Regions from separate parts of the Curtobacterium sp. 22159 genome, predicted to be linked through region 2. Evidence: predicted binding sites of a transcription regulator. Region 2 holds the regulator's gene; the other holds the start of a gene.
The links. The regulator HspR, encoded in region 2, represses chaperone genes until heat shock. The targets are predictions, from matches to a motif close to AAGTTGAGTCNNNNNGACTCAACTT.

Region 1 (15,771 bases), on a different contig from region 2:
GGCTGGCCGGTCGCGATCGCCGTGTGGGCCGTCCTCGCGGTGATCGCCGGTGCCGCGTGGACCTTCGCGGTCGGTCGCGCCGCCTGGTTCCGGCCGTCGCCCGACAGCCCGGCCGAACCCCTGCCCGTGACCGGTCCGATCGACCAGGTGCTCGACACCGGCGCGATCCGCACCGTGCAGCCCACACCCACGGCGGAGCCCGCGGAGCCGGTCCGGCCCGCGCGGCGCCTCATCACCTGGGGGCTGACGCTCGCGTTCGGTGGGCAGGCGTTCTCGTACTACGCGCTGACGGCGTGGATCCCCACGCTGCTGCACGACGACATCGGCTTCTCGAAGGCGTCGTCGGGTGCGAGCTCGTCGGTGTTCCAGATCCTCGCGGTCGTCGGTGCGCTCGGGGTCCCGGTACTCGCGTCGAAGTGGCGTCCGCGGGCGATCATCGCCCTCGTCGCGTTCCTGTGGCTCGCGATGCCGCTCGGGCTGCTGTTCGCGCCCCAGGCGTGGCTGCTCTGGTCGGTGCTCGGCGGTGCGGCCCAGGGCGGCGGCATCACGGTGGTCTTCATCGTCATCGTGCGGATCGTCTCGAGCGACGCCGACGCCCGTCGGATGTCGGCGTTCGTGCAGGGCGGTGGGTACCTCATCGGGTCCGCGGGCCCGCTGGTGGCCGGTTCGCTGCACGGGGCGACCGGGGGCTGGACGGCCCCGTTGCTCGTCGTGCTCGTCGCGGTGCTCACCCTCGGGATCGCCGGGACGATCGCGGCGCGGCGCGTCTCCTGACGGCGGCGCGGCGCACGCGGGCGTCGGCGCGGCGCAGGCGTCGGCGCACACGCGGCGCGGCACGCGCGTCGCCGACTCGCCCGACGAGCGGCCGCCGCGTCAGCCGTCGACCAGCACCTCGCGCAAGGAGAGCGGCCGACGCCCGGTGACCCGCTCGACGTCCCCCGTCACGCGTGCCAACGCCCCCTCGGCGATGGCGGTGTAGGTGCTCACCCAGGCGTCCGCCTGCCACGGTTCGGGGTCCCACCGCGCACGCGAGGCGTACGCCTCCTCGACGGTCTCCGGGTGGTACGTGACCTCACGACCGCGGACCTCGGACACGGTCGCCGCCGCTTCCCGCAGCGTGATCGCCGCAGGACCCGTCAACTCGTACGTCCGGTCCAGGTGCGCCGTGGGGTTCCGGAGGACCTCGGTCGCGACGCGCGCCACGTCCGCCCGGGCAACGGCGGCCATCGCGCCGTCGCCGGCCGGCCCGCGGATCACCCCGTCCTCGCCGACGAGGTCCTCGACGAAGTCCAGGTAGAAGGAGTCGCGGAGGAACGTGTGCGCCATCGAGGTCGCCCGGATCGCCTGCTCCGTCGCCCAGTGGTCGCGCCCCAGCGTGAAGGTCGCGTCGGCTGCAGCGCCCACGAACGAGGTGTAGACCACGTGGCGGACCCCGGCGGTCGCTGCGGCGCCGACGAACGAACGGTGCTGGGCGAGGCGGTCGACGGCCTCCGCGCCCGAGACCATGAGCAGGAGGTCGACGCCCTCGAGGGCCGCCCGGCTCGCCTCGGCGTCACCGTACGACGCGACGGCGACCTGTGTGCCCGGGAGTTGCGGCGCGCGGGCCGCGTCCCGGACGATCATGCGGAACGGCACGCCGCCGTCGGCGAGCGCCCGCGCGACCGCGCCCCCGATGTGTCCGGTCGCGCCGGTGAGTGCGATGGTCATGGTCGCTCCTGTCGTGGTCGTCTCGTCGGTCGGTGGTCAGGTCCGCACGGTCCTGGAGGCGCGGCTCACCGTGGCAGCGACCCTCGCCGCGTTCACGCCGTCGACCTCGACCGCCCAGCTGCGGGCCGCCTCGTGGTCGCGGCCGTGCCGCATGTGCCGACCCACGAGGCGATCGATCCGGACCGCGTCGTCGACCGTGCAGAACCACGTCTCGGCGAACAGTTCGGGCAGCACGTTCCAGGGCTCGCTGTCGTCGAGCAGGTAGTTGCCCTCGCTCACCACGAGCCTCGTGGCCGGCGGGACGGCGATGCTCCCGGCGACGGGCTCGTCGACGCGCCGGTCGAAGTCCGGCGCCCACACGATCGGACCGTCGGGCGGGAGACCGTCGGTGCCCGAGTCGGCGAGGCGACGCACGAGTGCCACGTACCCGTCGCCGTCGAACGTGTCGATCGCGCCCTTGCGGTCGTGCCGGCCGAGGGCGTCGAGTGCGGCGTTGGCGAGGTGGAAGCCGTCCATCGGGACCTGCACGGCCGTCCCGGGGCCCAGGGCTGCGTCGACCGCCGTCACCACCCGCCGAGCGAGCGTGGACTTGCCCGCACCCGGCGCCCCGGCGATGCCGAGCACCGTGCGGCGGTCGTCGCGGGCGAGCTCGATCGCACGCTGGACCGCTTCGTCGACGGACATCTCGGGCGGGAGCACGCGTTCATCCTGGCAGAGTGCACCGACCGTCGGCGGGGGTGGTTCACTTGCCGCATGGTCGATGCGACGAAGGCGTTCAGCGGGTTCTCGGTGCGGGACGTGCCCGAGGCGAGGGCGTTCTACGAGGACGTCCTCGGGGTCGAGGTCAGCGAGGACCACGGCATGCTCTTCCTGCACCTCGGCGGTGGACACCGTGTGCTGGTGTACCCGAAGGGGCCCGCGCACGAGGCGGCATCGTTCACGGTGTTGAACTTCCCGGTGCCGGACGTCGACGCCGCGGTGGAGGAGCTCACCGGCAAGGGCGTGTCGTTCCTGCCCTACGAGGGCATGACCGACGAGAAGGGCGTGAACCGGAAGGGCGGTCCGCTCATCGCGTGGTTCACCGACCCGTCCGGCAACGTCCTGAGCGTCATCGAGGACTGACCGCGCCGTTCGTGCGGCTCGTCCCGGGCTGATCCCGTCAGCGGGAGAGCGCTCCCGCCCAGCCGAGGGCGATCGGGACGATGAGCCCGTGGCGGTGGTGCGGCAGCTCCGCGACCGGCACCCACGCGGCCTCGTCGGTGGACCCGTCCTCCTCGGAGCGGAGCGCGCCGCCGGTGATCGACGCCCGGAACACGACCTGCACGGCCTTCATCGCCCGGCCGTTGGCGTGGATGCGCCGCTCGGCGGGGACGATGTGGTGCCGGATGCCGAGCAGGTCACCGACGGCGGCCTCGAACCCCGTCTCCTCCCGGATCTCCCGCACGACGGCCTGCTCCACGGTCTCGTCGAACTCGACGCCGCCGCCCGGCAGCGTCCACGTCCCGGCCTCGGGGAAGCGCAGCTTGGCGAGGAGCACGTGGTCACCGTCCGTGATCACGCCGTAGGCGGCGAGCCGGGTGTCGTAGTCCGTGTACTCCATCAGCCGACCATGCCAGGTGCGCGCTGTGCCGTGGCAGAGCCGCGCCGCGCCTCCCGGACGCCGCTCGGGCGCCGACGGCCCCCGCCGCTCAGGCGCCGACGGCCCCCGCCGCTCAGGCGCTGACGGCTGCCGCCGCCCACCCGGCGCGCATCCGGGCGACCGCGCGGTCGAAGCCGGCGAGCGGTTCGCTGTCCTCCCGCAGGAGCGACTGGAGCTGCAGCCCCTCGTACAACGCGACGAGCTGCTCGGCGGCGTGCCGGGGCGAGGTGCCGCGGGGTTCGCGCCCGGCGACGACGTCCCGCGCGAGGGCGAGGGTGAGGTCCTGGAACGAATGCGTGTACTGGCCGCGGAACCATCCGGCAGCGGGGTGGTCCGGGCTCGACGCGGCGCTGAGCAGGGCGACCCGGAGGCGCACGAGTGCGGGCTCGTCACGGCCTGCCTCGAGTCGGGCCCGGAGGTACGCCACCGCTCCGGAGCGTTCGGCGATGCCCCAGAGCGCACGGCGGTTGCCGTTGTTCCACCGGTCGGTCACGGCGACGACGAGCAGCTCCCACATCGGGTAGACCCGTCGGACCTCGAGCTCGGGGACCCCGGCGTGCGCGGCGACCTCGGCGGGTCCGACCGAGTGGAAGTCGGCGGCGCGGTACGCCTCGATGGCGCTCGTGACGATACGGGCGCGCAGGTCGGCGTCGGACTCGGGCATGCGCTCGATTCTCCGCGGCGCCGGCAGGGCCCGCGACCGCCAGTTCTGGGGGCGACGGTCATCACGCGACGGTCGTCAAGCGGCGGCTGGATCCCGGTCGAACGTCAGTGTCTCGTCGTCTGCGGCGGTCACCCTGCCGGTGCGTGCGAACTCCGCCCAGATCGCCCGGAACGCTCGCCCGCGCCGCTCGACCTCGGGCCAGTCCTGCTCCCGGACGAAGCGGGTACCCGCCCACGCGTCGTGACCGCCGAGCAGCAGCGGCAGGTCGCTCATGTGCACCGCTCCGGTCGGCTCGGTCGTGACGCCGCGGTGCAGTCGGTAGGAGGTCGCCCGCCCACCCGCTGCCCGGTGGCGTTCGGTGAACCGCCGGACGTCGCGACCGTAGATCACGTCGGACAGCGGCCGGACGAGCAGCCAGCGCAGGAACGGCCGGACCGCACGCAGCCGGGCGACGGAGCGCAGGCCGGGGACGAGCGGGACGTACATGCCCGCCTCGTCGGAGGCGGACCCGATCAGGACGTCGACGTCCGGTGCGACAGCGCTCCACGCACGGTCGGTGTCCCGTTCGGCGGGCAGGGGCGCGTACCCGTACTGCGTGCCGAACGGCATCCCACCGGGCAGGCCGAACGGTGCCGCGGCACGCGTCCCGAGCGCCTGCCGCTCGAGGACCTCGTCGAGCGGCGTGTCCGGGTGCACCACGCCGATCGCCCGGAGCATCGCCCGGTTCATCCTCGCCCGGCCGCGGGAGAGCCCGAGCGGTGCGCTCTGGATGATCGCACGTCGGAAGAGCCCGGCTGCACCCTCGCTGATCATGAGGTGGGCCGCCGCGTCACCTCCGGCGGACTGTCCGAACACCGTGACGAGGTCGGGGTCGCCGCCGAACGCGGCGATGTTCGTCCGGACCCAGCGCAGCGCCTCGACGAGGTCGAGCAGCCCGAGGTTCGCCGGGACGCGCTCGCCGTCGCCGAGGAACCCGAGGAGGCCGAGCCGGAAGGTCACCGAGACGAACACCACGCGCTGCTCGGTGACGAGGTCGCGTGCGTCGTAGATCGGCAGGTCGCCGCCACCGATGACGTACGAGCCGCCGTGGATCCACACCATGACGGGCAACTGCTCGCCGGCCTCGACGTCCGCGGGCACGGTGATCGACAGGTGCTGGCAGTGCTCGTCGACGACGAGCCCCTCGACCGGGTGCAGCAGTTGGTCCACGAACGTCGCCTCCGGCTGGGGAGCGACGGGCGAGGGGGCGGTCGCCGGGTACGCCTCGTCGAACGTCGGCATCGGCTCGGGAGGCGCGAACCGCTCCGCCTGGGCGTAGGGGATCCCGAGTGCACGGGCGACGGACCCGTCGGCGGTGCCGGCGATGCGTCCGGCAGGTGGGTCCCAGGTCGGCTGGTCGGCGTGGAGCATCCGTCCACGCTATCCAGACCGACCGGGAGGCGCGCCCCGCGACCGGCACCGCGCCTCCTGTCCGTCGTCAGTCGCGTCGCACCACCGGTCGGAGCGAACCCGACGCGGCGAACGCCGCGACGAACAACACGGCCACGAGCCACAGCGCACCGAGCGCACCGACCCGCTCGGCGATCGCACCGACGACCGGCGGGCCAGCGAAGTTCGCGAAGTACCCGATCGAGGCGACGACGCTCACCCGGGCGGCAGGGTTCGGCCCGCTCTGGGCGGCCGCGGACATGCCGAGCGGGAACCCCATCGAGACGCCGACCGCCCACAGCACGACGCCGACGAGGGTGAGCCACCACGTGCCGCCGACGATGAACAGGACCGCTCCGACGATGCCCAGCGCCGTGGTCCACCGGATGGTGCTGACCCGGCCGAGCCGGTCGACGACGGGTCCGGCGAAGACCCGCGTCGCGGCCTCGGAGACCGCGAACACCGTGAAGAAGAGGGCGCCGACGGCCGCGGTCTGCCCGTGCCCGTCGGTGGTGGCGAGGGCGAGCCAGTTGTTCGCGGACCCCTCGCCGAGTTCGACGCCGAGCATCACGAGCCCGATGAGCAGGAGTCGGGCGTCCGCCCACCCCCTCGCCCACTGCCGGAGACGTCGTCCCGTGGACAGGGTGTCGTCGTGTTCCTCGGCACGGGTGCCGTCGGGGATGCCGCGCAGGGCGACCACGCCCACGACGAGGATGACGACGGCCTCGCCGAGCAGCTGGGCGGACGGGGAGATGCCCAGCCACGCGCAGAGGGCGGCGATCCCGGCGCCGAGGGCCGCGCCTCCCGACCAGGCCGCGTGCATCAACGGGAGCAGCGTGCGTCCGGCGAGCGCCTCGATGGCCGTGCCCTCGATGTTCGCCATGACGTCGAGCGCGCCGATGCCCGCACCGGCGACGACGAACCCGACCGCCGCGAGCGGGGCGGAGTGGAGCGCTGCCGCCAGACCGACGACGGCGATCGCCGCCGGCACCAGCACCACCACGGCGGTGAGCGCACGTCGGCCGCCGAGCCGGCGCAGCAGTGGTGCCGCGCTGAGCAGGCCACCGATCGAGCCGACCGTGACGCCTCCGAGCATGAGCCCGATCGTGCCGACGTCGACGCCCAGCGCGGCGCGGAGTTCGGGCAGACGCGGTCCCCATGCGGCCAGGCTCACGCCGCCGATCGCGAAGGCCACGATGATCGCGTTCCGCCACCCGGCGAGTTCGGTGCGGTCCCCGTCGACCCGCGTGCGTTGCATGCCGCCATCGAACCGTTTCGACCGCCGCCACCACAAGTGGGCCGTCACGAACCGCACAAAACTACACACCGGGTGGTTTCTGGGGTAGCGTCGTTCTCGACCTCGCCGCGGAGCCTCCCTCCTCGACGGGCCGCGACACCCAGACAGGACCGAAGGAGCCTCTGCAATGCCCACCACCTCTGTGCAGCTCTACTCGCTGCGCGACGCCATCGCCGAAGACCTCGACAAGGCCATCGCCCGGGTGCGCGAGATCGGCTACGAGAACGTCGAGCCGTACGCGTTCGTCGAGCGCGCCGCAGACCTCGAGAAGGCCTTCGCCGACACCGGCCTGGCCGCACCGTCCGGGCACGTCGCCGTGATCGACGCCGAGGACACCGCCCCGATCTGGGACGCCGCGGAGCGCCTCGGCATCACCACCGTCATCGACCCGTTCATCCCGACGGACCGCTGGCAGACCGCCGACGACGTGGCGAAGATCGCCGAGCGGGTGAACGTCCTCACCGCCGAGGCCGCCGCTCGTGGCCTGCGGTTCGGCTACCACAACCACCAGTGGGAGTTCACGAACAAGGTCGACGGGAAGACCGTCTACGAGCTCTTCGTCTCGCAGCTCTCGCCGGAGACCGTCCTCGAGGTCGACACCTTCTGGGCGACCGTCGGCGGCGCCGATGCCCCCGCCGTGCTGCGCAGCCTCGGCGACCGCGTCGTCGCGATCCACGTCAAGGACGGCAAGGTCGACGGTGACATCCGCACCGCGCTGCCCTCGTCCGAGAGCGCGCTCATCGTGCCCGAGGCGCTCCAGCGTGCGTTCGAGAACCAGACCCCGGCCGGCCAGGGCGACGTGGACGTCCCCGCGATCCTCGCCGCCGCACCGCAGGCCATCCGCGTCGTCGAGTTCGACGCGTACAAGGGTGACGTCTTCGAGGGCATCGCCGAGTCGCTCGCGTGGCTCCGGGACAACGACAAGTGACCCGTGTCGGGATCGGCATCATCGGTGCCGGCAACATCTCCACGCAGTACCTCGAGAACCTGACGAAGTTCGCCGATGTCGAGGTCCGCTTCGTCGCCGACGTGCTGCTCGACCGCGCCGCTGCCCAGGCGGCGGAGTACGGCGTCGGCGCATCGGGCACGGTCGAGGAGCTCCTCGCCCGTGACGACGTCTCGATCGTGATCAACCTGACGATCCCCGCCGCGCACGCCGAGGTCGACCAGCAGATCATCGACGCCGGGAAGCACGTCTGGAGCGAGAAGCCGATCGCGACCGACCACGATTCGGCAGCCGCGGTCCTGGCGTCCGCGAAGGCCAAGGGGCTCCGCGTCGCGACCGCGCCGGACACCGTGCTCGGTGCGGGCATCCAGACCGCGCTCCGCGCCATCGCCCGCGGTGACATCGGCGAGCCGCTCACCGCCACGACGCTGTTCCACGTCCCCGGACCCGAGGCGTGGCACCCGAACCCGGACTTCCTGTTCGCCACCGGCGCCGGCCCCCTGTTCGACATGGGCCCGTACTACGTGACGACGCTCGTGCACGCCTTCGGCACCGCCTCGCGCGTGCAGGCCGTGTCGTCGAAGTCCCTCGACCGCCGCACCATCGCCTCCGGCCCCCGGGCCGGCGAGACGTTCCCGGTCGAGGTGCCCACGCACCACGCGGCCCTGATCGAGTTCGCCGGCGGCCAGTCGGCGCAGTCGACGTTCTCGTTCCAGCACGCCCTGCCGCGCATGGGCTTCGTCGAGATCAACGGCACGCTCGGCACGATCTCGCTGCCGGACCCGAACACGTTCGAGGGCGCCTCCCGGCTCTGGCGGTACGGCCAGGAGGAGCCCGAGACGCTCGAGGCGGTCGGCTCCACCTGGGGCCGGGGCACGGGCGTCGTCGAGCTCGCCCGGGCCATCGCCGAGGACCGGCCGGAACGCGCCTCGGGTGCGGTCGCGCTGCACGTCCTCGACGTGCTCCTGGGGATCCGCGACGCGGCGGAGTCGGGGTCCGCGGTGGACATCACGTCGACGGTGGACGCGATCCCGCCGCTGCCGGAGGACTTCGATCCGTCGGCCGCGGTGCTCACGGCGTAGTCCCTCACTTCGTGGGAGGGCCGGTCCCGTCGGGGCCGGCCCTTCCACGTGCACGAGCCAGGAGGCGCGGCTCACCTCCGCCACGACGGCCCGGGTCAGCAGCCGCGGAGCGACCGCTCGTTCTGCTCTTCGAGGAGCCGGACACCGAGCAGTTCACCGAGCGCCGGCCCGAAGTGCGCGAGGGCGTCCTCGTGCTGTCGGAGGGACGTGTCGAGCACCGGCGTGCGGAGGTCACCCGCAGCAGCCCGGAGGTTCCGGAGCTCCGTGACGACACCGTCGATGCCGAAGGTCTCGAGGTCGTCGCCGCCGAGGTACCGGCCGAAGTGGTCGTCGGAGAAAGCACTCGCCCCGGCCGTCCCGGACAGGAGTTCCTGCATCCGCCCGGGTTCGATCCCCGCAGCCTGTGCGACGAGGAGCGCTTCGCCGGTGGCGACGGCGGAGGCGAACCAGAGCGCGTTCACGAGCAGCTTCACCGTCTGCGTCGCGGGCGCGTCCTCGCCGACGACACGGATCCCACCCGGGCGGGCGAGCGTCTCGAGCACGGGACGCGCAGCGACGAGCGCCTCCGGCGGGCCACCGGCGAAGAACTGCAGCCGGCCGTGCAGGGCGTCGTCGGGCGATCCCCCGATCGGCGCCGAGAGCAGCAGCACCCCCTGCGCGGCGGCACGCTCCGCGAGGGCCCGTGTCGTGTCGGGGGCTCCCGAGGTCAGGTCGACCCAGACCGTTCCGGGCCCGGCAGCGGCGAGCACCTCCCCCGTCAGTGCGTCGCGCACGACGTCGCCGTCGGGCAGGACGGTGAGCACGACGTCGGCCCACCGCACCAGCTCGACGAGGTCGCCACACCACCGGCCTCCCGCCCGGGTGACCTCCGAGTCGCGCCCGGGGTCCAGGTCGTGCGCCGCGACCGTCCACCCGGTACCGAGGAGTCGGCGCAGGACCGCGGAGCCCATGCGGCCGACACCGACGATCCCGATCCGCGGACGGACCATGCCGTCCGGTGCTGGCTCCGTGCTCATGCCTGGAGTGTGGCAGACCGCTGACGGTGGCGGGGTCAGCGGCCGGGAGGGACGATCTGCTCGAGCAGGCGGAGCACCCGCTCGCCGTCGACGGCGTCCGGGTCGAGCAGCCACTGCACCTGCAAGCCGTCGGACGCGGCGATGCTGAGGCTCGCGAGGTCGGCGGGGTCGAGGTCCGCCCGGATCCGTCCGGCGGCCTGGTCCGCCTCGATCAGCGTCGCGAGGTCCGCTCGGAGTCGGGTGAACCGCTCGCGCATGAACTCCCGCGTGGCCGGGTGCCCCTCCTGCACCGCGTCGGCCGCGAGCGTCGTGTAGAGCTGCACGAGCCCTGGGACCGCCCGGTTCCGGGAGGCGCTCTCCCGCATGTCCCCGATGGCCGACTTCATGCGGTCCGGAGCGCTCTGTTCCCGCACCTCGTGCTCGCGGTAGACGGCGAGCAGCAGTTCGTCACGACTCGGGAAGTAGTGCCTGAGCGCGGCGTGGGTGATGCCGAGCGCCTCCGCGACCGATCGGAGCGAGGACGCGTCCACCCCCTGGTCGGCGACCATCCGGATCATCTCGTCCAGGATCTGCGCCCGACGCTCGGCACCCTTCCGGTACCCACCGCGTCGCGGTGCGGCCGCTTCGTCGTCGGCAGGCTGCGTCATCCCCCCAACTTACCGCTGGAAGGTTTTTTCCGGGAGGCGCGGCTCGACCCCGCCACCCGGCCGTCGGATCAGGAGTCGTACGGCTCCGCGATCCCGTCCGGATCGACCGTGTACTCGTCGACCGGCACGGGCGCACCGTCCGCGAGCGCCTCGGTGATCTGCGACAGACAACGTGCGAGGACGTCGTTCTCCTCGGTGGAGAGGTGGTCCATCACCTCGACCACGGCCTCGTGGAAGCGGGCGTACGACGCGTCGATCTTCTCCGCTGCCTGCACCGTGGGCTCGAGCACCTGGGCCCGGCGGTCGGTCGGGTGCGGGGCGCGGACGAAGTCGCCCTTGTCCACGAGTCCGTCGACGATCTTCGTCACGGACGCGTTGGACACGTTGAGCATCACGGCGAGGTCCTTCGGCCCCATCGGACGTCCGTCACGGTGCGCCTGGAGCATGTACCGGACGGCGAGGAACTCGTTCTTGGTGAGGCCGCTCTCGGACCGGGCCTGCTCGAGCTGCTGTTCCTCGGCGTGCTGCAGCCGGAGGAGCGCGTCGACGGCGCTCTTCGCGGCACGCGACCGGGGCTCCCGGGCGTAGAGGTGCATGTGCTCACGGCGGACGACGGTCAGCGGCATCTGGTCAGGTGTTCTCTCTGCCTGGAGGTCGGGGTCGGGTGGGCCGGACCCTACGCTGCGGGTGCGGTGAAGAAGTCCGCGTAGGACGGCTCGGCGCGGCTCGACAGCAGCGACGGGTCCTGGATGCGGCGCTCGACGTACGCGTCGATCACGGCGGGGTCGGTCAGGCCGACGCGGGTGTGCGTCCCGCCGAGGCGTGCTTGTCGCGGCATCCCGGTGTACGTGCTGTGCATTTCGATACCGCCTTCCTGCTTCCTTGCTGTCCCCTGCGGACGATCAGAAGACTTTCACGAACTGAACGATCAGCGCAACGAACTATTCGTGTTCTGTACGGTTCGCGCATCGAACAGTTCGAGCACGTGAACTACTTCCGTGTAATTCACCCCGGCGCCGGCGGCTCAGTGACCGGCGCCTCCACCGGTGACCGCCGCGACCAGCCCTGGGAACCGGGCGTCGAGTTCGTCGCGCCGGAGCTGGATGGCGTGCGAACGGCCATCGACGATCGTCCGGGTCAGTCCGGCCTCGCGGAGGATCCGGAAGTGGTGCGACATCGTCGCCTTCGTGACGTCTACGTCCCACAGCTCGACGGCCTTCGGTCGAGGCTTCCCGTCGGCGAGGATCTGCACGATGCGGAGCCGCGTCGGGTCGGCGAGCGCGCGCATCACGTCGACGAGCTGCACCTCGTCCATCGACGGCACGGGGTAGTCGGGCACACGTCCTCCGAAAAACAGTTCGACAATCATCGAACGGAGGACGTACGCTGACCGTATGACATCCGTCGAACCATCGTACGACTCCGGCTCGGCCACCGTCCGGCTGAGCGTGCTCGCGGCCGGACTCTTCGTCGTGGGCACCAACGCCTTCGTCATCGCCGGCGTCCTGCCCGACATCGCCCGCTCGCTCGGGGCGCCCCAGTCCCAGGTCAGCCTGTCCATCACCCTCTACGCCGTCATCGTCGCCCTCGGGTCCCCCGCGGTCTCGATCCTGCTCGCCCGCGTCGACCGCGCACACCTGATGGCGGCCGGCCTCGTGCTGATCGGGGTCGGCACCGGCGTCGCGGCCGCCGCGTCCGGCGTCGGCGTGTTCGACGTCGGTCGAGCGCTGGCAGCCGTCGGCGGCGCCGCACTCGTCCCGACGGCCACCGCCGCGGCGCCGACCATGGTGCCGGCGGAGCGACGCGGCCGCGCGATCGGCACGGTCGCGCTCGGGTTCACGTTCGCCACGGCCGTCGGTTCACCGGCAGGCACGGCCCTCGCCGGCGTCGGCGGATGGCGGCTCCCGCTGGCCGTCCTGGCGGTGGGCGCCTTCGCGGTGGCCGCGGCGATCCTCGTGCTCGTGCGCAACGTCCCGAGCGGTACCGCGGTCGGGATGACCGAGCGGCTCGGCGTCCTCCGGCGTCCCGGCGTCGGCGCGGCCCTCGTCGGATCGGTGCTCCTGACGACCGCGTTCAACCTCGTGTACCTGTTCAGCGCTGCGGTCACGTCGCGGGCGGTCGGCTCCGACACGGGCATGCTCGCCGTCCTGCTCCTCGTCTACGGAGCGGGCGGCGTCGTGGGGAACCTCGTCGCCGGCCGCCTGGTGGACCGGCTCGGGACCACGCGCGTGCTCGTGGGGACGCTGACGGCGCAGGCGGTCGTGCTCGCCGTGCTCTCCGCCACGGACGGCACCCCGATCGGTGCCGCCCTGACGTACTTCGCCGTCGGCGTCGTGGCGTTCGCGGCGGTCGTGCCGCTGCAGCACCTCCTCGTGGAGCTCCGCCCCGAGGCAGCCGGGATCTCGTTGTCCTGGTACTCCACGGCCATGTACGTCGGGATCGCCCTCGCGCCGCTGATCGGTTCCGCCGCCTTGTCGTCCGGTCCGTCGGGTGGCCCGGTGGTCGTCCCGGTCGCCGGCGCGGTCCTGACGGTCGGGTCCGTACTCGCGGTCCTCGTCGGCGTCCGCACCGCTGCGACCCCTCGCATACGGCGGTCGAACTGATCGCCGGAAGAAGAAAACTCGGCCCCAGAGGGGCCGAGCGGTATGAGTACACGCTACCAGCCGCGGGGTCTCCGGATGTGGTCGATCTGCTCTGGTAGCTGCGCTGCACGGAGGTCCGTCGCGTTGAGCCGGTACCACCAGTGACCTCCGACCCCGTCGCCGGGATCGCCGCTCAGCTTCCCCGCCGGGTACCCCGGCGTCGGATTCACGAGTCCGAGCGGCACGTGCCCCCGAGCGAACCGGATCGGGAACTCGAGGTCGCTGTCGTTGCTCATGACGATCGCTGCGTCAACACGTCCCGTCAGGACGTCGATGAGCAGGTGCGAAGCGACGTTCACGTCTGACCCCTTCTCCTCGCGACGTGCCACCGAAGCCATGAAGGTCGCCCCGGGCACGTCGACGCCCTCGTCGTCACGGACCTGGAGCGGCCAGCTCGCGCGCGCGAGTTGCGGGCGTCCCCGCCGGTCCGGTGTCGCCAAGGGTGCGGTCGCGACGCGAGACACGTACTGGCCCATGGCGGCCTCGTCGACGGCCCCGTGCCGGTGCAGTGCGCGGAGGTAGGTGTCCTGGTCTCGCTGTCCGCCCACGTTGTCCGCACCGTTCACCCGCGCCGTGCAGTACACCACGCGTTCGACTTCGGGGTCGTCGACCCAGCAGGCACCCGGCCCGGCGAGTACGCGCTCGGACAGTGCGCGGAGGTCCAACCATCGCCAGCCTGGAGTGGACCGCCCGCAGATGCTGCGTGCTCCGTAGTAGAGATTGAACCCGTCGATGTAGACCCCGACCCGCATGGCCAGACCGTAGCGGCGCCAGAGCGCGGGCCGTCCCTTTGATGCGTCGCTGTCAGAACCGACTCCGTCCCCACCCACTGGGGAGGACTGACCGCCGTCGCCCGAGCCCGGTTCCGAGCGGATTCCGAGCGATCTTTTGGCACTCCTGAGGGTCGAGTGCTAAAACGAAGACAGTTGAGTCGAGGGGACTCAATGACAGACACGAAGGAGTTGATTCCGATGACGATGAACTTCGACCCGTTCCGCGAGCTGGACCGTCTCGCCGGCTCCCTGCTCGGCTCCGCCGGACCCCGTTCGATGCCGATGGACCTGTACCGCACCGGCGACCACTACGTCCTCGACGTCGACCTGCCGGGCATCGACCCGGGCTCGGTCGACATCGACGTGGACGGCTCGGTCCTGACCATCCGGGCGGAGCGCACCCTCGGCGCCCCCGAGGGCTCGCAGTGGATCACGCGTGAGCGGCAGCCCGGCACGTTCGTCCGGCAGCTCACGCTCGGCGACGGGCTCGACGCCGAGCGCATCACGGCCGGCTACGACAACGGCGTGCTCAGCATCACCATCCCGGTCAAGGAGTCCGCGAAGCCGCGGAAGATCGCGGTCTCGGTGAACGGCGGCCAGGAGCAGCTGGCGGTCGGCGCGGGCAACGGCGGGGACTAGGAGCTCGCCGTTGTTCGAGATCCTCAACGCCCTCGCAGCGGTCATCGCCGTGACGGTCGCGCTCACCCTGACGAGCCTCGACCGGCAGATCGCGATGCTCCTCGGGCTCACCGGCGGGTTGACGGGGACGTTCCTCGCGTGGGTCACCGTGCCCGGCGCGTGGGAGCACTCGCTCGCCCTGCCGTGGGTGTCGAGCGTCGTCGGCACCATCGCGGTGGTCGCAGGGTGGAGCGCGGTGCGGGCGTACTCCGGGTTGTTCCACGTGGACCACCAGGAGCCGGACCGTGACCCGTCGGACGACGATCGCGAACTCGTCGGGTCCGGGCGCTGACGCCCAGCGGTACCCACACCGGAGACACACACGACGGCGGGCGGCCGGACCGAGGTCCGACCGCCCGCCGTCGTCGTGCGGTCACTCCTTGTTGAGCTTGTCCTGCACCACGCCCGCGGTCTTCTCGACGATGTTCGGCAGCTCGGTGGTGCCGTAGAAGCGCGAGTCCGGGTGGGTGGGCGGCGGCATCGGCACCGAGGTGGTGGGGCCGTCGTGGTACGAGTACTCGCCCTTGCCGTCGAACGAGGGGCCGCTCGCCCAGGGGCCGTTGCCGGCCTCCGCGCCGTCGGAGAAGTTGAGGTACTGGTACGCGACCTCGTTCGCCTGCTTCGACTCCGGGAACTTGTTCGGCACCGGGAAGTCCTCGATCCCCGCCTCGCGGAGTTCGGCAGCCGCCGACGCCCACATGTTCTGGTGCATGGTGTCACGGGCGATGAGGAAGCCGAGCAGGTCCCGCACGCCGTGGTCGTCCGTCATGTGGTAGAGCCGCGCAGCCTGGACACGTCCCTGCATCTCGGCGTTCTCGTTCGCCGTGAAGTCGGCGAGCAGGTTGCCGCTGGCGGTGATGTACGAGCCCTGCCAGGGGTTCCCGTTGCTGTCGACGGGTCGCGCTCCGGCGCCGGCGACGATGGCGTGCTGCACGTCCGTTCCGCCGACGATGGCCGCGACCGTGGGGTCGTCCTGCACCGCGTCCTCGGTGATGCCGAGCGGCGACTTCTCGAGCAGCTGCGCGATCATCGTCGCGAGCATCTCGACGTGCCCCATCTCCTCGGCGCCGATGCCGAAGACGAGGTCGCGGTACTTGCCGGGCATGTGCATGTTCCACGCCTGGAACTGGTACTGCAAGGCGACGGAGATCTCACCGTACTGACCGCCGAGCACCTCCTGCAGCTTCCGCGCGTAGACGGCGTCGGGCTTGTCGGGCGTGGACTTGAACTGGAGCTCTTGCTTGTGGAAGTA
Region 2 (15,771 bases):
TCGAGTTCCTCGGACTCGGCGACTCGTCCATCGTCAGCTGGGGCACGATCCTCTACTGGGCGCAGAACTCCAACGCGCTGCTCACCGGTCAGTGGATCCTGCTGTTCGCCCCCGGTCTCTGCATCGCCCTCCTGGCGATGAGCCTCACCCTGATCAACTTCGGCGTCGACGCCGTGTCCAACCCGCGGCTGCGCGAGGGCGCGCGCCGCAAGCGCAAGGAGGTCACCGCATGAGCGGCGCAACCACCGACGGCCTGGAGGCGCGTGGCGGCGCCGACCCGCGCCTCCCGTCCGGTACGGGCCAGGGCGACGTCCTGCTCGACGTCCGCGACCTGTCCGTGGTCTACGAGTCGGCCGGCCAGGAGGCCGTGCAGGCGGTCGACCACGTGTCGTTCAGCCTGCGCAAGGGCGAGTTCGTCGGCCTGGTCGGCGAGTCCGGCTCCGGCAAGTCGACGCTCGGTTACGCGCTCACGCGGCTGCAGAAGCCGCCGGCCCGGACGAACGGCGGCAACATCTTCTTCGGCGGCCACGACATCCGTGACCTCGGCGAGGAGGAGCTCCGCCAGCAGCGTCAGGGTGGCTTCGCCATGGTGCTGCAGTCGGGCATGAACGCCCTCAACCCGGTCCGGACCATCCGGAACCACTTCGTGGACGTCTTCCGGGCGCACGGCCACGTGCCGCGCGACCGGTGGGACGCACGGATGCAGGAGCTCATCGAGAAGGTGAAGCTGCCGACCGCCATGCTCGCGCGCTACCCCGGCGAACTGTCCGGCGGCATGCGCCAGCGTGTGTCCATCGCCCTGGCGCTCTCGCTCGAACCGCGCCTCATGGTCTTCGACGAGCCGACCACCGCGCTCGACGTCCTCGTGCAGCACGCCGTGATGGACACCATCATCGAGCTGCAGCAGTCCGAGGGCTTCACCGCCATCCTCATCAGCCACGACCTCGGCATCGTGCTCGAGGCCACCGAGCGCGTGCTCGTCATGCACGAGGGACGCATCGTCGAGGACGGCGGCTCGAAGGACATCCTGCGTGACCCGCAGGACGACTACACGAAGATGCTGCTGTCGCACTACGCGGACCCGCGCGCTTCGGTCGTCTCCTTGCCCGGCTTCCCGGATCGATCGCAGCGCTCCGCCTCACGCCAGGAGACGACGTCGTCATTCGCGACCGTCGGCTCGCGGTCGCGGTCGGCGGCACGCAACCCGATCGTCGTCGACCACCTCGTGAAGACGTACCCGGCACCGCGTCGCGGCGAACAGCCCGTGCAGGCCGTCCGCGACGTCTCGTTCACCCTCGAGCCCGGGCAGTCGCTCGCCCTCGTCGGTCAGTCGGGCTCCGGCAAGTCGACGATCGCGAAGATGCTCACCGGTGTCGAGAAGCCGACCTCCGGCTCCGTCCGGTTCGGTGACACCGACGTCGCTCGCCTCGGCCGGCGCGGGCTGAAGGACCTGCGCTCCGAGGTGCAGATGGTGTTCCAGGACCCGTACGCGGCGCTCAACCCGCTGCACACCGTGGAGTACATCCTCACCCGCCCGGTGGTGAACTACACCGGGCTGCGCGGGAAGGACGCGCGGCGCCGGGTGCTCGAACTCCTGGAGACCGTGGGCCTGACACCCGTCGAGCAGTTCGCGCAGAAGCTCCCGCACCAGCTGTCCGGCGGGCAGCGGCAGCGTGTCGTCATCGCCCGTGCACTGGCGTCCGACCCGCAGGTGATCATCGCCGACGAGCCCGTCTCGATGCTCGACGTGACGCTCCGCGCCGGCGTGCTCGCCCTGCTCGAGGACCTGCGCGAGCAGTGGGGCGTCTCGCTCCTGTACATCACGCACGACCTGCTGAGCGCCCGCCTCATCACGGACGACATCATGGTGCTGCACGACGGCGCCGTGGTCGAACGGGGCCACACGGCCGAGGTGCTGCAGCACCCGCAGGACGACTACACGGTCGCGCTGCTGGACGCGGTGCCGAACCCGCGGCGGACACTGCTCGCATGACGTTCCCGCCCGTTGCTCCCTTCGGTCACCTCCCGACGCCCGAGGGCGTCGACGTCGTCGGCATCGACCTCCCCGTCGGACGACTCACCGCCTACCGCGTCGTCCCCGCGGGGGAGTCGAAGGGCACCGTCCTCATCGTCCCCGGGTACACCGGCTCGAAGGAGGACTGGCGCACCTTCATGCCCCTGCTCCGCGACGCCGGATGGACCGCAGTGGCGATCAGCCGCCGCGGCCAGGCGGACTCCGCAGCCCCCGGCGACCCGTCCGACTACACCCTCGACGAGGAAGCGGCCGACGTCGTCCGGGTCGCCGCCCTGCTCGACGACGGGGCGCCCGTCCACCTCATCGGGCACTCGCTCGGCGGGGTGATCGCCCGCGCGGCGGCAATCGCGTCCCCGTCGTCCTTCCGCGACGTCGTGCAGTTCTGCTCCGGCCCGTACGGCTGGCCCTACCGCAAGGTCGCCGAGCTGACGATCCTGCACGACACGGGCGGGAACCTCCGGCAGCTCTTCGATGCGACGAACCCACTCTGGGCGGGCCGTCCCGACGACGAACTGCCCGACGACGTCCGCATGGTCCGCGACCGTTTCGACGCCACGAGCCCGCTCAGCGTCGTCGCCGGCGGACACATCCTCGAGGACCACACCGACTCCTCCGCCGAACTCCGCGCCACCGGCCTCCCCGTCCTCGTCGCGCACGGCGAGTGGGACGGCGCGTGGCCGATCCCGTGGCAGCGGCAGATGGCCGTCGACACGGGAGCCCGGTACGAGGTGATCCCCACGAGCTACCACGGACCCCACGTCGAGAACCCTGCCGCGACCCTCGCGCTGTTCGACGACTTCCTGTCGGCGCACTGACGCCGGCGCACTGAAAGGACCCATCATCACCACGCTCGACTTCCCGAAGGGCTTCCTCTGGGGTGCCGCCACCGCCGCGCACCAGATCGAGGGCAACAACGTCAACTCGAACTGGTGGGTGCACGAGCACGAGCCCGACACCACCATCGTCGAACCCTCCGGCGACGCCGCGGACAGCTACCACCGCTACCGCGAGGACATCCGCATCGCCGCCGACCTCGGCCTGAACTCCTACCGGTTCAGCATCGAGTGGGCGCGCATCGAGCCCGAGCGCGGGTTCGTCAGCCGCGCGGAGATCGACCACTACCGGCGCATGGTCGAGGCCTGCCACGAGTTCGGCGTCGAGCCGATCGTGACCCTCATGCACTTCACCGTGCCGCGCTGGTTCGAGCGCGACGGCTTCTGGCGTGCCCCCGACGCCGCCGACCTGTTCGCCCGCTACACCGAGGCCGCGCTCCCCGTGGTGCAGGACGGTGTGCGCTACGTCTGCACGATCAACGAACCGAACATCGCGGCGATGCTCGCGGGCGGCGAGGACGCGTCGAACCTGGTCGCGTACGGCCTGCCGAACCCGGACCTCGGCGTCGCGGACGCCCTGCTCGCGTCGCACAAGCGCTCCCGTGAGGTCCTGTCCCAGGTGTCCGGCCTGCAGTCCGGCTGGACCATCGCGACACAGGCGTTCAAGCCGAACGGCGAGCCCGGCTCCGAGGAGATGCTCCGCGAGTACGGCTACCCGCGCGACGACTGGTACCTCGAGCAGGCCGCCGGTGACGACTTCCTCGGCGTCCAGGCGTACACCCGCACCTTCATCGGACCGAACGGCCCACTGCCGGTTGCCGACGACGTCGAGACCACGCTGACCGGGTGGGAGTTCTACCCCGGCGCCTCCGCTGACGGGCTCCGCAGCGCGTGGGAGCTCTCCGGACACGTGCCGCTCATGATCACCGAGAACGGCATCGCCACCGCCGACGACTCCCGCCGGGTCGCCTACACGCAGGGCGCCCTCGAGGGCATCCACGCCTGCATCGAGGACGGCATCGAGGTCCTCGGCTACCAGCACTGGTCCCTGCTCGACAACTACGAGTGGGCGTCCGGGTTCCGTCCGACGTTCGGGCTCGTGTCGTGGGACCCGGTGACGTTCGCCCGGACGCCGAAGGACTCGGCGCGCTGGTACGGGCGGGTCGCTGCGGCGAACGCGCTCACCGTCTGAGGCGCGGCCGACTGACGAACTGGAGGCGCGGTGCCAGCGGGCGACGCGCGCAGCGCAGTCCGCCGCGCCGCACTGCGGAGCACCGGCCGCTCGAGGGCGTACCACGACGTCGCCGCGATGCCGACGCTCACGGCGGCAACGGCGATCCGTTGGACGCCGGATGACGCGCTGCCACCCGGCGCGACCGTCAACAGGACGAAGTGCCACAGGTAGAGCCCGTACGAGATCGTGCCGAACCACCGCAGGAGCCCCAGCCGCAGGACACCGAGGCGCGCCGGGGCCGCGAGCAGGACCACCACCGTCAGCATCGCCGTGACCGGTTCGACCCACACGCCGAGGCGTTCGGCGGTCACGATCGCGGACAGTGACGGCCCGACCGCCAGCCCCACGCAGACCACGACCGCGGCGAGACCGGTCCACGAGGGCAACTGCGCGACCGTCCGGCGCCGGACGAACGCGACCGAAGCGCCGAGCAGCAGTGCGTACGCGCTCGTGTCGAGACCATGCGTGGCCCAGGCGGGAGCCCCGGCGACGTTCGCGAACGCCCGCCACGCCAACGCCAGCGCCGTCACGCCGATGACGAACCGCAGCGCGGTCGTCGCGCGCAGGCGAGGGAGCGCGACCAGCAGGAGGACTGGCCACGCCAGGTAGAACTGCTCCTCGACCGCGAGCGACCAGAAGTGTTCGAACGGACCGAGGTCGATGCCGCTGACGGAAGCGACGTTGGCGATCGGTGCCACGAACCACACGGTCACCGCCGGCAGCGTCGTCGCCCAGGGGTCGGCAGTCGTCACCGCGAGCGTCACCCCGACGAGCACGACGACCACGAGTGCCGGCGCGAGTCGGGCGAGGCGTCGGCCCGCGAAGCGCCACAGGTCGATCCGCCCGCTCCGCTCGTGCTCCCGCAACAGGTTGCGCGTGATGAGGAAGCCCGAGAGCACGAAGAACATCGTGACCCCGACCATCCCTCCGAACAGGGACAAGCTGTTCGACACGTGTGAGACGACGACGAGGACCACGGCGAGACCGCGGAGGCCGTCGAGTTCCGGTGATCGCTGCTGCACCTCACCAGAATATCAAGTACTACACCTGGAGCGCCAGGAGTATTTCCGCGACCCGATCCGATCCGCGCTCCCGGGCCAGGTCGAGCGCGGTCCGGCCCTCGACGTCCTGGAGGTCGACGGACGCTCCGCGCTCCAGCAGCGCCTCGGTGACCGCGCGCCGGTCGAACCACGCCGCTGCGTGCACGGGCGCGAACCCCCAGCGGGGATCGAGCTCGTCGATGTCCGTGGGATCGACTCCGATGCCGTCGAGCGCGAGCGAGAGCCCTCCGACGTCGCCGTGGGCCGCGGCGCGGACGGCGGGCGTGGCCCACTCGACCCAGCCATCCGGTACCGGGCCAGCCCACCCGTGGGGATCTCGGTGTTCCAGGCGCGCCCACTCTTCCTCGGCGACGGTGTGCACCTGCACCGACACGTCGCGGAAGTGCACGGCGAGTTCGCCGGTCGGCGAGAACAGCAGGCGCAGTTCCCAGACGTCGGCGTCCATGTGGGCGATCTCGCCGCGGGAGACCTGCACGTCACCGGCGAGCAGGTCCAGCTCTCCGACATCGGCCGGTTCGGTCACGGCGCGGTCGAAGCGGAGCGTGACGCGCGCGTGGTTCCAGCGGCGCCAGAGGCCGTCCGCCGTGTCGAGCACCTCGTCGTTGCGGACGATGACGACCGCGTGCACGGTCTGCGTCGTCGTCCCGTCGACACCCGCCGCATCGTGGCGACCGGAGTCCTCGGTGTACCACTCGGCGACCCTGGCATCGCTCCACCGTACGGACGCGAGCGCCGCCACGGTGGGAGGCGCGTCGGAGAGCAGCCGTGCGAGGTACTCGGGGTAGCCGTCGATGTCCTCGAGTGAGACGTACCCGACCGCAGGCCAACCCACTCGACTCCATCGCACCGTCCGAGGATATCGGTGCGATGGAGGCGAGCTGGGCGGACGTCAGCGAGCGGTTGCTGCCTTGGCGCGGCGCCCGGGCTTCGCACCGGAATCGTCGTTGGGCGCCACGGGTGCCGCGGTCTCGCCGTACCCGTAGCCGTAGCCGTACCCGTACGAGCCGGCGTTCTTCCGCTGCACCATGGTGGCGACGATCCCGAGGATCCGGGCGTCGAGTCCGTCCAGGACCTCGAGCGCGCGGGTGAGCTGCGGGCGACGGGACTTGCCGGCGGCGGTCACGACGATCGCTCCAGCGGTGAGCTTGCTGAGGATGGCCGCGTCGGTGACGGGCAGCAGCGGCGGCGAGTCGATGAGGACGTGGTCGAACCGGGTCTCCAGCTCTTCGATCAGTGCCCGCATCGCCTGGGAGCCGAGCAACTCGCTCGGGTTCGGCGGCGTCGCGCCTGCCGGGATGACCGAGAGCGCCCCCGTGCCCCAGGGTTGCACGACGTCCTCGATCTCGGCGCGGGCGATGAGCAGGTCACTGAGCCCCACCGCGCCCTCGATCCCCATGACGTCGGCGATGCGCGGGCGACGGAGGTCTGCGTCCACCAGCGCCACCCGAGCGCCGTTCTCGGCGAGGGTCAGCGCGAGGTTCGCGGTGGTGGTCGTCTTGCCCTCGCTCGGCATCGCGGAGGTCACGACGAGGGTCTTCCCGTGGTGGGCGTCCGGGTCGACGAACAGCAGGTTCGTGCGGAGGCCGCGGAACGCCTCGGAGCGGGTACTGCGCGGGTCGGAGTGCACGATCAGCGGCTCGGACGCGGCCTTCGTGTCGAACGCGATCTCGCCGAGGACCGGGGCGGTGGTGATCGTCTCGATGTCGCTCGTGCGGCGGATCCGGGTGTCGACGGCGTTGCGGAGCAGGGCGAGGGCGACGCCTCCGATCGCGCCGCCCGCGAGTCCGAGGGCGAGGTTCACGCTCTTCCTGGGGCCGCTCGGTGCGCCGGGCACCGTGGCGGGGTCGGTCGTCTCGATCCGGACGAGGCTGTCGCCGCCGCTCACCGGCTTCTCGAGGCTCTCGGAGACGACCTTCGTGAAGCTCGCACCGATCGCGTTCGCGAGCTTCGCCGCCATCGCGGGGTCGGTGTCGGTCACCGCGACCGTGAGCAGCACCGTGTTCTGCTGCGTACCCGCCGTGATCCGCCGTGCGAGCGACGCCGGCGTGACATCGAGGTCGAACTCGTCGATGACGGGGTCGAGTACCCGAGCGCTCCGGACGACGTTGGCGTACGACCGCGTCTTCTGCTGCGCCGCGCTGTTGCCCTGACCGACCTCGCTCGCCGTACCGGTGGAGCCCTGCACGGAGATGTACAGCGACGTCTTCGCCGAGTACGTCACCGGGGTGAGCAGGGTCACCGCGACCGCCGCGGCGATGCCGAATCCGAGCACCGACGCGATGCTGAGCCAGCGCGTGCGCATGACGCGGACGAATTCGTGGAAGTCCATCATGTGCCCTTCAGGTTCGAGTTGTCATATATAACATAACACACGACAGCGATTGCGTCACGGGTTCGCGCTCCGCAGGTGTGGGAGGAGCGCTCGGATCGGTGCGAGGTCGGACTTGCGCAGCCCGACGAACGTCGAGAGACGGATGCCCACGGTGCGGCGTGCGAACACGAGGTTCAACCCGTTCGACACCACGGTGCCGCCGAGCGTCGCCAGCGCCGCGCCGTGCACCCCGAGTGGTCCGGTGAGCACCAGCAGCAGGGCGAGGTTGCACACCGCGGCGAGGGCGATCGAGGTGCTTCGGAGCCCTGGGCGGCCGGCAGCCGCCAGCGCGACGCCGGCGAGGGACCCGGGTACGCTCACCGCGCAGCCGAGCAGGAGGACGAGGGTGACCGTCGTCGCCGGGGCGAACTCCGGGCCGAACAGCGTCGGGATGAACCACGGCAGCACTCCGGCGACCGCGGCGCACGCCACCAGGACGGCGAGCCCGGTCAGACGGGAGGTCCGCGCGAGGGCGGCGTGATCGGTGGTCGTGCTCTGCCGTGAGAAGGTCACCTCGCGCACGGCGTTCGCGACCACGAGGGGGATGTCGCTGAGGCTGACGGCGACGGCGTAGAGGCCGAGCGCGGTCGCACCGGCGAGCGGTAGCAGGAGGACCTGGTCGAGGCGGGTCAGGACGATCCCCGCGAGCGCCCCGAACCAGACGCGGCCTCCGTACGACAGGACGGCGCGGGCGCTTGCACGCTCCGCCGGAGGCGCATCCACGCTCCGGCGGAGGAGCGGCAGGTAGAGGGTCGCCCCGACGATCGGCGACAGCGCGATGACCAGCACGGCGAACTCTCCGGAGAGAGTGCCGGTCAGTGCCGCGGCGAGGAGGGCTGCCAATCGCAGGCCGTTCGTGACGAAACGCTCTGCTGCGACGAGACGCCAGGCGTGCCGACCTGCGGCAACCGCCTGCAGGAGTGCGGCAGCCAGGTTGGGCACGAGTGCGACCGACGCCAGGCCGATCAGCCCGGCCACGACGCCGTCGCCGTCCGCGACGGCACGACTCACCGAGGTGATCGCCACGGTCAGTGCAACGCCGACCGCGGCGCTCACGGCGAGGGCGAGGCCGACGACACGCCGGGTGTGGGCGGCGTGCCGGGCGACCCAGTGGTTGACGGCGGAAGGCAACCCCAGCGACGCCAGGCTCACGGCGAGGAGCAGCGGCGCGGTGGCTCCGGCGACCTCACCCCGTCCGACGACGCCCAGTCCGGACGCCAGGATCGGCGCGGTGGCCAGCGCGGCGAGCGGTGCGAAGGCGTTGCCGGCGAAGTTCGTCAAGGTGTCGCGGACACTGCGGTGCATCAGAGTGCTCCCGTCGTCAAGGTGCGGAGGGGTCGGGGGCACGTCGTGGTGTGTCCGTCCGACGCCGGTCCGGTCCGTGGCGTCAGGGCGAGTCCCAGCACGAGCCAGAACAGCATCGACGTGCCGGACGGCAGTGCGTACGAGCTGTAGGTCTGCAGGTACAGCGCGAGCACGAGCCCGGCCGACGCGCTCCCGCCGACGCCGCCGCGACGGAAGCCCCGTCGGATCGCGAGCAGCTGCGCGAGGGTGAACGCCACCGTGCCGGCCAGCCCCCAATCGAGGGCGGTCATGACCGTCGGGTTCTCGAAGCTCGTGCCGAGCCCGATCTCCTGCGAGGTCGCGAACGCCGTTCCCTGGCCGCCGCCCACGACCGGGTTCTCGAGCGTGCTCGGCAGCCCGGCCGCCAGCCCGAGGACTCGGGCATTGGCCGATCCGTTGTCATCCGAGAGCTTCTCGGTCAGCCCGCTCACCAGCTCGGGAGCGGCGGACAGCACCGCGACGACCGCGGCGGCAGCCGTGCCGACGAGGGCGAGCGTGGTGACGAAGGAGACCCGCCGCCGTACCAGGACCACGACGAACGCCACAGCGGCGAGCAGGAGCGCGCCCCGGGACTCGGCCGCGGCGATGGTGGCGAGGAACAGGGCGCCGAGCGCGATCACGAGGGCGTTGCGACGGACTGTCAGCAGGAGCGGTGTGGCCACGAGCATGAACCCGGCGAGGGCGAGCGGATGGTCGAGGGTGCCGAGCGCCCTGGTGAACTCCGGGTCCCACCAGTAGCTGAATGTCGCGTGTGCGTCGGCGAACGGCTGGGGGAACGCTCCCGCCCAGATCGTGAGGGCGAGGAGCGCCTCTGCAGCGGCGACGGCCACGATGATGCGCGCGAGGGACCGCGGTGCTGCTGGGGACTCGGCGACGAGACGTTGGAGCAGGAGGTACGCGAGCGGCGGTGCGAGGACGAGTTCGAGCCATGCGCCGGGGGCTGGGATCCCAGCGAGGAAGTTGGTGATGGTGCCCCCGACGATCCAGACCGAGAGCGCGATCCAGATCACCGGCGCCGCGAGGACGTCCGCGACGTACCGTGTGAGCCGGAACACGACTTGCGTCGCCGCTGTCAGGATGATCACGAGCACGCCGACGTTCACGCCGCCCACGACCGGGAGCGGCATCGACCAGACGCTCACCTCGGGGATCGCGACGAAGCTGATGATCGCTCCCACCAGCGGGACGAGCAGGTTCCGCAGCGAGACGAGCGCGAGACCGAGGGCAGCGATGAGGATCGCGATGCCGAGCATGGGACGCCTTCCTGACCAGGAGTTCCGAGGGTGCTACGGGGAAGCGGGGCCGGGTTCGGGTGATCCGGCCCCGCTCGGGCTCACTTGGCGGTGATGGTGTTGCCGTCCTGCACGTTGTCCGCCTTCGGCGCCGCGCCACCGTGCTGCACGGTGTTCTTCGTGCCGAGGATGGAGATCGAGTCGAGCGACTCCACCTCGACGGTGTTGTCGCTGCCCTCGATACCGAGCGACTTGACGGCGCCGAGCTGCAGGTCGACGCCGCTCGTGAGCAGGTAGACGGTGTCGCAGCCCTGCTTGAGCGCCTGCTTCGCGGCCTTCGAATCGGTCACGGTCAGGACGCCGTCCTCGCAGGTGTTGCTCGCTGCGGCGGCGGACTTCGTGCGCTCGGGCGTCGCGGTCGCGGTCGTCGCGTCCTCGGGGGTGGAGTTCGAGCAACCCGCGAGCAGGGCGACGGCGGCGGCAGCGGTGATCGAGGCAGCGATGAGCTTCTTCATGAGGACTCCTGTCGGTCGGGGCCGGTCACTCCGGCCCCTCCAAGATAACACATGAAATGACAATGTGAAATACAAATGATGCGCGCCAGTCTCGCCACGGTGTCATGCTTGCCGCATGTCGAGAGAGACCACGCGCCGGTCCTGGATCGCTGGCGGGGCATCCGGAGTGCTGGGTGCGTTCGTCGCGGCCGGATCCGCGTCAGCTGCGAGCGCCACCGAGCCGGACGTGATCCGATCGGTCTCCGACTTCGGTGCCGCCGGTGACGGACACGACGACACGGATGCGCTTCGCCGAGCGATGGATTGGGCGAACGCGGAGGCCGTGCCCCGCGCCGTCCTGTTCCCGCCGGGCATCTACGCTGTCGACGAACTGCGCGTTCCCGCGCAGGTCCGGCTCATCGGGGTGGGCGGGGGCCTCTCCCGCTACCCTCGAGCCGGCGCGTACGGCGGAGTCTCGATCGTCCCGACCGTGGGCACAGCCTCGACGGCGCCGCTCGTCACGCTCGTCGGCCCGGCGACCCCGGGCGGTGCGGTCCTCGACGGGCTCGTCGTCGACGGCCGGAACTTCCGTACTCCGGGCGCGACGATGGACCGCAGCAGTTGGGCCGCCCGCACGGGCATCGCGGTCGAGGGGGGATTCGAGGCGCAGCTCCGCGATGTCCGGGTCATCCGGTTCCGCGGGGTGGGGATCGATGTGCTCTCGCTCAACAACGCGCGGTGGGACACCGTGTTCGTGGATCTCTGCGGCACGGACACCCTTCCGGCGATGCGCATCGGCTCGCCTATGGACGGAGCCACGAACTTCGCCGTGTTCGACAGTCTCACGATCGAGCGCTCGGGGAACACCGCCCTCGCGATCGGGGCGGGCGACGACCTCACGCAGGACTGGGCGTCGAACCTGACCTTCGTCGGCATCCACGTGGAGTCGACCCTCGACACCCCGGGCGCCGAGCTGAACCGCGGTCCGCTCGTCGACATCGGCAACGTGCGTGCGCTCACGTTCCTGGCGCCGCAGTTGGTCGGTGCTCCGGCGCCGATGCTGCGCTATGCCCAGCGCGCTCCCGCCGGTGCCACGGTCGCCTCGGGTCCGGGCGGCGACGTCCGCGACCAACAGGGCGGTGTCATGATCGTCGGCGGGCAGTTCCACCAGCACAGCGGTTCTGCCGTACGGACCGCTGCGATCCTCGTGACGGGTTCTGGTCGCGGCTTCAACGCGACCGGCGTCCGGTTCGCGTACTGCGTCGCGCCCGGTGTCGTGATCGACGAGTCGTTCGCGTTCGACGCCGTCGTGCTCGGCTGTTCGTTCCGCACCCAGAACGGCGTCGAACGCGTGGTCGACAACAGGACGGACGACGTAGCGCTGCGGTACTGGGCGACCACAGCAGCCGGCGACTTCTCCGTCACGCGAGACCTCGATGTCGCCCGTGACGTGATCGTCGAACGCACTCTGGAGCTCGGCACTTCCGTGCGGGTTCCCGGTGGCGTCGCCGGGACGACGGCACCGACCGTCACCCCACCCGACGCGACGATCGGGTCAGGCGGCTGGGCCGAGCTCTCGAAGCGCGGCCCCGGCACGGATCTGCTCGGCGAGGTCTGGTGGCGTCTCTCGACGAAGGCCTCGAAACGACTGGTGCGGGTCACGTTCTCCGAGCCGAAGCCGAACGCGCCCGCGGTGTTCCTCATGCCCCGGAAACCCGGCACGGCGCTGCTCGCGCTCTACGTCGAGCTGGAGCAGACGGCCGCCGGTTGCACCGGTTTCGTCATTTGCAGCGCCGAACCGTGTGCGCCCGGTCCGGACACCCACATCGTCGAGTACGTCGTCATCGACCGCCGCTGAGGAGTCAGGGAACGCGCGACGCCGTCACCGTGAAGCGGGGCGTCCGGACGACCTCACGCGTCGTGCCGACGCTCCGCTCCAGTGCGCCCCGGTACCGCAGGTGGGAGTTCCAGACACACCAGAGTTCACCGCCGGACTGGAGGATCGTGGCGGCGTTCCGGAACATCGCCTCGGCCGCGTCGGTGGTCACCGTGGTGTCCGCGTGGAACGGTGGGTTGCAGAGCACGAGCTGCGCGGACCCCTCGGCGAGCTCGTCGCCCGCGTCCGTGCGGACGACGGTGACGCGGTCGGCGACTCCGTTGGCCGCCGCGGTCGCGCGGGTGGAGGCGACCGCGATGGCTGAGACGTCGGTCGCGATCACCTTGAGCGACGGTCGACGAAGCGCGATCGCCGTGGCGATCACACCGTTGCCGCAGCCGAGGTCCACCGCGGTGCGCGCGGTCGGGACCGCGTCGTCCATGACGCCGAGCAGCACCCGCGTGCCCTGGTCGAGCGAGGTGCCGGCGAACACGCCGCCGTGCGCGACGAGGGTCATGCCGAGCTCGTCGACGTGCACGGACCGCGGCCACGGGTTCATCGTGTCCGCCCGGGTGGCAGAGGCGCGCAACGGGTCCTGCGCGATGAGCAACCGCGACTTCCCCCGTCCCCGTGAGGCCGTGACCTCACCGAAGTACCGGCGGAGGACGTCGTTCTGCGACAGGTTCATGTGCTTCGAGACGCCACCGCAGAGCAGGACGACGTCCGGCGCAGCCCACCGCGCCACTGCCCGGGCGACCTCGTCGAGGCGGTCGTTCGACTTCGACAGCCGCAGCAGCACCAGTCGGACGTCACGGAACGCCTGCTCCAGCGACTCGGGGTGGTGGAACCCTCGGCGGCCGAACGTGCCCGCGTTGGCCTCGAGCGCACGGACACCGACCAGGGAGTCCTGCACGACCCGCACGTCGGAGGCACCGTGCACGGTGATCGCACCGAGCGTCAGGACGCCGTGGCGGTCGTCGACCACCGCGACCTCGCCGGGCTGCCGGAGCGCGTCGCCGTGCACGTGAGGTGCCTCGTCGAGGATGAAACGGTCGGTGCCGTCGATCGCGATGAGGTCCGGCGCATCGTCGTCGCGACGGCGGAAGAAGTCGGCGAAGTCCGGTGGCATCGCGCCAGCGTACCGAGCGTCCGCGGTCGGGAGCCTCAGCGCGGCCCGCGGTACAGCACGATCTGCGTGTTCCGCTGCGGCCTGGACCCGGCCTTCAGCGAGATCGCGGCACCCGACGCCGTCGCCGCGAACACGCGCGCGCCCGGCCGGTTGATGAGTTGGTCGGCCAGCGCCGTCTCGAGCTCGCTCACCCGAGCGCGCAGCGCCCGGTTCTCGTTCTCGAGCTCGAGCACCCGACGGATGCCCTCGAGGGAGACACCCTCGGAGCCGAGCCGCGCGATCTCGCGCAGCTGCGCGACGTCGCGCATCGAGTAGCGGCGCGAGCCGCCGCGTGTACGCCCAGGCACGACCAGGCCGAGCCGGTCGTACTGCCGCAGCGTCTGCGGGTGCATCTCGGCGAGCTCCGCCGCCATCGCGATGGCGAAGACGGGCGAGTTCTCGTCCATGTCGGTCATGGCGTGTTCCTTTCCGTCGTTCGCGTGGTCCGGGAACCAGACTGGAGGCGCGGCGGGCGTCCGTCAGGAAGCCGCGCCGCGCCTCTCCCCACCGGCACGGCCCGCCCGCCGCTTCGCGACGGGCGGGTACCGGCGGCGTGGGCCCAGGCTGGTTCTTCAGCAAGCAGCGCTAGCTGCGTGCCTTGGCGAGGAGGTCCTCGCGGGGGTCTTCGTCGGGCAGGGTGGCCGCGAGCGCCTCGACGGCCTCGCGCTGCTTGTCCGACAGGTGCGACGGCACCGCGACCTGCACGGTGGCGAGCAGGTCGCCTGTCCCGTTCTTGGTCGTGACGCCGCGCCCCTTGACGCGGAGGACGCGACCCGACGGCGTACCGGGCGCGACCTTCAGCTTGACCGGATCGCCACCGAGGGTGGGGACCTGGATGGTGGCGCCGAGCGCCGCCTCCACGAACGTCACGGGGACGTCCACACGGAGGTTCTGCCCGTCGCGCTCGAACACCGGGTGCTTGCGGACGGTGACGGTGACCACGAGGTCACCGGCCTCGCCGCCGTCGGGCGAGGGTTCGCCCCGCCCACGCAGCCGGATCTTCTGGCCGTCGGCCACGCCCGCTGGGATGCGGACGTTCACCGGCCGGCCGTTGCCCTGCGAGAGCTTGACGGTGTCGCCGGCGATCGCGGTCGTGAAGTCGAGCGTCGTCGTCGCGGTGACGTCGCGGCCCTTCGTCGGTCCGCCGAAGCCGCGGTACCCGCCGCTGGACTGACCGAAGCCACCACCACCGCCGAACATGCCGCCGAGGATGTCCTCGAAGCCGCCCGCGCCGCCGCCGCCCTGACCGAAGCGGACACGCTGCCCGCCGCCCTGGCCGAACATGCCGCCGAAGACGTCCTCGAAGCCGCCGCCCTGGCCCGGGCCACCCGCGGTGAAGCGGGCGCCCGAGCCCATGGCGCGGACCTGGTCGTACTCCTGACGCTGCTCCTTGTCGGAGAGCACGGAGTACGCCTCGCTGATCTCCTTGAAGCGGTTCTCGGCGGCGGCGTCACCCGGGTTGGAGTCCGGGTGGTACTGCCGCGCGAGCTTCCGGTACGTCTTCTTCAGCTCGGCGTCGGAGGCGTCCTTGGAGACCCCGAGGACCTTGTAGAAGTCCTTGTCGAACCAGTCCTGACTGGCCATGGATCACCTACCTCCTGTCGCGGATCAGGCCGGGACCGCCACGGCGACCTTGGCCGCACGGAGGACACGCTCACCGAGCTTGTAGCCCGGCTCGACGACGTCCGCCACGGTCTGGCCGGTGGCGCCCGGAGTGGGGAGCTGCACGATCGCTTCGTGGATGTTCGGGTCGAAGGACTCGCCCTTCTCGCCGATCTGCACGAGCTTGAACCGGTCGAACCCGCCGCGGATCTTCTGCGCGATCACCTGCATGGGGCCCTCGGCGAGGTCACCGTGGGCTTCCGCCCGGGTGAGGTCGTCGAGTGCGGGCAGGAGGGCACGGACGACCTCGGCGATGGCGACCTCGCGGTTGGCCTCGCGGTCACGCTCGACGCGCTTCCGGAAGTTCACCAGCTCGGCCTGCGCACGTAGCATGTCCGCGCGCATCTCGGCGACGAGGTCGCGGTCGGCCTGGGACAGCTTGTCCTCGGCCATCCCGCGTGCCGCGTCGTCGAGCAGTGCCTGGTCCTCCGGGGAGAGGTCTGACTCGGGGCCGCCGGCGG

Region 1: a site for HspR is predicted at 13,992-14,016, ahead of ACTJKO_RS11925 (Hsp20/alpha crystallin family protein). Genes of this name have one in related genera too.

The regions. Positions count from the first base shown of each region.
Region 1 covers NZ_JBQEPN010000009.1:106,058-121,828, reverse strand. Annotated here, with positions in the region: gene ACTJKO_RS12010 (MFS transporter) at 1-774, shown strand, start outside; gene ACTJKO_RS12005 (SDR family oxidoreductase) at 874-1,707, opposite strand; gene ACTJKO_RS12000 (nucleoside/nucleotide kinase family protein) at 1,744-2,391, opposite strand; gene ACTJKO_RS11995 (VOC family protein) at 2,461-2,829, shown strand; gene ACTJKO_RS11990 (NUDIX hydrolase) at 2,867-3,307, opposite strand; gene ACTJKO_RS11985 (TetR/AcrR family transcriptional regulator) at 3,420-4,010, opposite strand; gene ACTJKO_RS11980 (carboxylesterase family protein) at 4,086-5,420, opposite strand; gene ACTJKO_RS11975 (MFS transporter) at 5,488-6,696, opposite strand; gene ACTJKO_RS11970 (sugar phosphate isomerase/epimerase family protein) at 6,863-7,663, shown strand; gene ACTJKO_RS11965 (Gfo/Idh/MocA family protein) at 7,660-8,763, shown strand; gene ACTJKO_RS11960 (NAD(P)-dependent oxidoreductase) at 8,859-9,779, opposite strand; gene ACTJKO_RS11955 (TetR/AcrR family transcriptional regulator) at 9,815-10,426, opposite strand; gene ACTJKO_RS11950 (MarR family winged helix-turn-helix transcriptional regulator) at 10,495-11,052, opposite strand; gene ACTJKO_RS11945 (hypothetical protein) at 11,103-11,285, opposite strand; gene ACTJKO_RS11940 (ArsR/SmtB family transcription factor) at 11,451-11,765, opposite strand; gene ACTJKO_RS11935 (MFS transporter) at 11,821-13,029, shown strand; gene ACTJKO_RS11930 (NYN domain-containing protein) at 13,083-13,820, opposite strand; gene ACTJKO_RS11925 (Hsp20/alpha crystallin family protein) at 14,040-14,480, shown strand; gene ACTJKO_RS11920 (hypothetical protein) at 14,491-14,811, shown strand; gene ACTJKO_RS11915 (manganese catalase family protein) at 14,893-15,771, opposite strand, start outside.
Region 2 covers NZ_JBQEPN010000001.1:412,279-428,049, forward strand. Annotated here, with positions in the region: gene ACTJKO_RS02075 (ABC transporter permease) at 1-233, shown strand, start outside; gene ACTJKO_RS02080 (ABC transporter ATP-binding protein) at 230-1,993, shown strand; gene ACTJKO_RS02085 (alpha/beta fold hydrolase) at 1,990-2,850, shown strand; gene ACTJKO_RS02090 (glycoside hydrolase family 1 protein) at 2,873-4,060, shown strand; partial or broken gene ACTJKO_RS02095 (acyltransferase family protein) at 4,198-5,124, opposite strand; gene ACTJKO_RS02100 (ankyrin repeat domain-containing protein) at 5,144-6,010, opposite strand; gene ACTJKO_RS02105 (polysaccharide biosynthesis tyrosine autokinase) at 6,053-7,492, opposite strand; gene ACTJKO_RS02110 (oligosaccharide flippase family protein) at 7,550-8,839, opposite strand; gene ACTJKO_RS02115 (O-antigen ligase family protein) at 8,839-10,131, opposite strand; gene ACTJKO_RS02120 (DUF3060 domain-containing protein) at 10,212-10,625, opposite strand; gene ACTJKO_RS02125 (glycosyl hydrolase family 28-related protein) at 10,741-12,462, shown strand; gene ACTJKO_RS02130 (class I SAM-dependent methyltransferase) at 12,467-13,609, opposite strand; gene ACTJKO_RS02135 (heat shock protein transcriptional repressor HspR) at 13,645-14,055, opposite strand; gene ACTJKO_RS02140 (DnaJ C-terminal domain-containing protein) at 14,234-15,232, opposite strand; gene ACTJKO_RS02145 (nucleotide exchange factor GrpE) at 15,257-15,771, opposite strand, start outside.